2 regions of the Streptomyces sp. NPDC059224 genome follow, and region 2 is predicted to be linked to the other one. Evidence: predicted binding sites of a transcription regulator. Region 2 holds the regulator's gene; the other holds the start of a gene.

Region 1 (2,391 bases), on a different contig from region 2:
CGGTGACCGCGGATCTCGGCCTCGTCCCGGACACCGCCGAGGGCGACCCGGACGAACTTCCGTCCCATCGCGTGCGCGACGGACTCGCCGAGCGAGGTCTTGCCGACACCGGGCGGACCGACGAGCGCCAGCACGGCACCGCCACGGCGCCCGCCGATGACGCCGAGGCCCCGGTCGCTGCGGCGCTTGCGCACCGCCAGGTACTCGGTGATCCGCTCCTTCACGTCCTCCAGGCCGGCGTGCTCGGCGTCCAGGACCGCCTTGGCGCCCTGGATGTCGTACTGGTCCTCGGTGTGCTCGTTCCACGGCAGTTCCAGGACGGTGTCCAGCCAGGTCCGGATCCACGAGCCCTCGGGCGACTGGTCGCTGGACCGCTCCAGCTTGTCGACCTCCTTGAGGGCGGCCTCGCGGACCTTCTCCGGCAGGTCGGCTGCCTCCACCCGGGCGCGGTAGTCGTCGGACTCCTCGCCGTCCTTGGCGGCGTCGCCGTTCAGCTCGCGCAGCTCCTTGCGGACCGCTTCGAGCTGGCGGCGGAGCAGGAACTCGCGCTGCTGCTTGTCGACGCCCTCCTGGACGTCCTTGGCGATCGTCTCGGCCACGTCCTGCTCGGCCAGGTGGTCGCGCAGCTGCTGGGTGGCGAGCTTCAGCCGGGCGACCGGGTCGGCGGTCTCCAGCAGCTCGATCTTCTGCTCGGTGGTCAGGAACGGCGAGTAACCCGAGTTGTCGGCGAGCGCGGAGACGTCGTCGATGGCCTGCACCCGGTCCACGACCTGCCAGGCGGCGCGCTTGCGCAGCCAGGCGGTGGCGAGGGCCTTGTACTCCTTGACCAGTTCGGTGACGTGACCGGGCACCGGTTCCGGAACGTTCTCCTCGATGCGGGTGCCCTCCACCCACAGGGCGGCACCCGGGCCGGTGGTGCCGGCGCCGATGCGCACGCGGTGACGGCCGCGGATCAGCGCGCCGGGATCACCGTCGGCCAGGCGGCCGACCTGCTCCACGGTGCCGAGCACACCGGTGCCCGGGTAGGTCCCGTCGACCCGCGGCACCAGGAGCACCCTGGGCTTGCCGGGCTCGTTGCGGGCGGCGGCCTGGGCGGCCTCCACGGCGGCACGTACATCGGGGTCCTTGAGGTCCAGCGGGACCACCATCCCGGGCAGCACGACCTCGTCGTCGAGCGGCAGCACAGGGAGGGTGAGTGATGCGGACGTCGAAGCCATGATCTCCCTTTCGGCACTGAACTTGAGCTATGCCGACTCAATGCATGTGAGCCACCGAATGTTCCCAGGGGTGCGTTCGCTGTGAGCGATCGCTCACCGACCTGGCCGTACGGGCGCGCGGCCGGGAGAACAGCCGCCGCCACGACCGGAAAACAGTTGATCGGCGCGGGCTCATTCCCCGTACGGTCGGCCGATGACCGACAACGAGACCGAGACCGACGCGGCCCTGCTGACCGCCTACGACTCCCAAATGCGCGCCGCCCAGCCGGTCCCCGCGCCCGGGATCACCTACCAGTACGACGGCCCCGTCCTCCGGTCGTGGGCCGGCACCGGGGGTTCGTGACCGGACCGCGTGACTGGGGCGGCGTGCGCGGCCCGGAGCTGGACGCGCTGATCGCCCGCCCGGTGCCCGATCGCCGCGATCTTCTCGTCGTTGGCCAGGTAGGTCCGTCCGAGCACCACGCACGCTGGCGACAGCGCCGGCAGCGTCGACGCCTGCTCGGCCTGCGCCGCCGCGGCAACGACGGCCACCGCACCGAGCGTCACGCACAGCAGGTTGTCCCGGAAGCCGATCCGCGGCAGCGGGACTTCTTCGCGGCGCGCGGCGAGGCGGTGGAGTGGAGAGGCGCGGGCACGACGACCCGGCGGACCTCCCCGACCGGCTGCGCGCGGCCGGCTTCGTGCCCGAGCCGCGGGAGACGGTCGTGATCGCCCCGGCCGAGGACCTCGCCGCAGGGTCCCCGGCGCCGCCCCCCGAGGTGGCGCTGCGCCGGGTCACCGCCGACACGGACCTGGACCGCACGGCCGCACTGGAGACGGCGGTGTGGGGCGAGGACATGGCGTGGATCACCGGACACCTCAGGGGCCGGCTCACCGTCGAGCCCGACGACAACGAGGTGCACGTGGCGCCATGCTGCTGGGCGGGTCCACGCCGGCCGAGTGGCGCGGCAGGGGCGTCGACCGTGCGCTGAAGGCCCTGCGGGCGGCCCGGGCGGCGGCCAGGAACACCCTCTACCTCACCTCCTCGTGGAGGCCTCGGACGACAGCGCCCCGATCCTGCGGCGGCTGGGCTTCAGGGCGGTGACGACGACGACCCCGTACGTCTGGACCCCGGCCGGCTGACCCTCCCCGCACCCAGGCGCCCACCGCCACGGCCACGACCGCGCGCGGGCAC
Region 2 (2,391 bases):
CCGGGCGCGGGCGGCGGCAACTTCAACTTCGACCTGGGCGACCTCTTCGGGGGCAACCCCCAGAGCGGCGGCTTCGGCGGGGGCGGCGGCGGCTTCAGTGACGTCCTGGGGGGCCTGTTCAACCGGGGCGGCGGCGCGGGCGCGCGCACCCAGCCCCGGCGTGGCCAGGACATCGAGTCCGAGGTCACGCTCAGCTTCACGGAGGCCATCGAGGGCGCCACGGTCCCGCTGCGGATGTCCTCGCAGGCACCCTGCAAGGCCTGTTCGGGCACCGGCGACGTGAACGGCACGCCGCGCGTGTGCCCGACCTGCGTCGGCACCGGCCAGGTGGCGCGGGGATCCGGGGGCGGCTTCTCGCTCACCGACCCCTGCCCCGACTGCAAGGGCCGCGGCCTGATCGCGGAGAACCCCTGCCCGGACTGCAAGGGCAGCGGCCGAGCCAAGTCGTCCCGGACCATGCAGGTCCGCATCCCCGCCGGGGTGACGGACGGTCAGCGCATCCGTCTGCGCGGCAAGGGCGCACCCGGCGAACGCGGTGGCCCGGCCGGTGACCTGTACGTCATGGTCCACGTCGACACCCACCCGGTGTTCGGCCGCAAGGAGGACAACCTCACGGTGACCGTCCCGGTGACCTTCACCGAGGCGGCGCTCGGCGGCGAGGTCAGGGTGCCCACCCTGGGCGGACCGCCGGTCACCCTGAAGCTGCCCCCGGGCACGCCCAACGGCCGCACCATGCGCGCCCGTGGCAAGGGCGCGGTCCGCAAGGACGGCACCCGCGGCGACCTCCTGGTCACCGTCGAGGTGAGTGTTCCGAAGGACCTGTCGGGGAATGCTCGTGACGCGCTGGAGGCGTATCGCGAGGCGACCGCGGGTGAGGACCCGCGGGCCGAGCTGTTCGAGGCTGCGAAGGGAGCATGACAGAGATGGACGGCCGTCGGCGCAATCCGTATGAACTGACCGAGGAGACCCCGGTCTACGTCATCTCGGTGGCGGCCCAGCTCTCCGGACTGCACCCGCAGACGCTGCGCCAGTACGACCGCCTCGGCCTGGTCTCCCCGGACCGCACGGCCGGGCGGGGGCGCCGTTACTCGGCCCGCGACATCGAACTGCTCCGCCAGGTGCAGGCGTTGTCGCAGGACGAGGGCATCAACCTGGCCGGCATCAAACGCATCATCGAACTGGAGAACCAGGTCGCCGCGCTCCAGGCCCGCGTGGCCGAGATGGAGGCGGCCCTGGACGGCGCCGCGGCCGCGATGCGGCAGCGGGAGGCGGCGGTGCACGCCTCCTACCGCCGCGACCTGGTCCCGTACCAGGAGGTCCAGCAGACCAGCGCGCTGGTGGTGTGGCGGCCTAAGAAGGCCAAGGACTAGCGGTACTTGCGCGAAGGGGCCCGGAGGACATGTCCTCCGGGCCCCTTCGGCGTGCGGTCAGTAGTCCCAGATGCCGTAGGCGGCCTCGGTGACCGACGCCTCGGCACCGGAGGCGTCCAGGCGGACGACCCGGTAGTAGTGGAGGCCCAGTTCGTCCCCGGACACGGTGGTGTCCATGAAGAACGAGGTGCTGCCCGCCGGGCCCTCGGAGAGGGTGACGTAGGCGGCCGTGGCGGGGTCCCAGCGCTCCACGCGGTACGCGGCGAACCGGGAGCAGTCGCCGAGGCCGGAGCTCTGCGAGCAGTCGACGTACAGCTCCGGGTAACGGTCCGCACGGACACTGGTCGTGGTCCAGCCGGGCGGCCGGCTGTCCGGCAGGGCGACCGAGACGGTCGCGGTGTGGAAGAAGTCGGGGCCCTCGTTCCCGTACTGGTAGAAACCGTCCGCGGCCGCCACACGGTAGACGTGGGTGGCGCCGTCGGGGACGGTCGGGCAGATGATCCCGGTCTCGGACGAGTTCGAGGTCCAGCAGTTCTTCTTCCAGACCGTCTCGCCGGTGTCCGGGTCGGTCGTGCCCTGCCACACGTAGTACTCGGTCACGTCGTCGTCGGCGGGCGGCGTCCAGGTCAGGCGGACCCCCAGCGGGACGGGGTCGGCCGTCAGGTCCTCCACCGGACCCGGGCGCACGGTGTCCGGCGTGGTCGCCGTGGCGGCCGGACCGGGCCGCGACTCGTGGCCGTACGGGTCGATCGTCACGACCGTGTAGTCGTACGTCGTCTCGGACGCGCCGGAGACGTCCCAGCACGAGCCGTTGATCTGCCGGTCCCCGGCGTACGCCGGGGCGTCGTCGCCGGTCCAGGTCCAGTAGGTGTAAGGGTCCGTCAGCGGCAGGTCCCGCGAGTCGTTCGGCTTGCACCCGGTCACGGTGCTGCTGACACCGGTCGCCCTGTCGGTGCGGACGACCCGGTAGGTGAGCAGCGGCCGGTCCTCGCCGAAGGTCCACGGGTCGGCGCTGCTCCAC

The links. The regulator HspR, encoded in region 2, represses chaperone genes until heat shock. The targets are predictions, from matches to a motif close to TTGAGNNNNNNNNNCTCAA.
Region 1: a site for HspR is predicted at 1,240-1,258, ahead of lon (endopeptidase La). Genes of this name have one in related genera too.

What each region holds. Positions count from the first base shown of each region.
Region 1 is NZ_JBHZAN010000040.1:80,447-82,837, forward strand. It holds gene lon (endopeptidase La) at 1-1,217, opposite strand, end outside; partial or broken gene ACFXI4_RS35980 (GNAT family N-acetyltransferase) at 1,411-1,616, shown strand; gene ACFXI4_RS35985 (hypothetical protein) at 1,835-2,188, shown strand.
Region 2 is NZ_JBHZAN010000006.1:235,283-237,673, forward strand. It holds gene dnaJ (molecular chaperone DnaJ) at 1-918, shown strand, start outside; gene ACFXI4_RS08800 (heat shock protein transcriptional repressor HspR) at 924-1,370, shown strand; gene ACFXI4_RS08805 (PA14 domain-containing protein) at 1,428-2,391, opposite strand, start outside.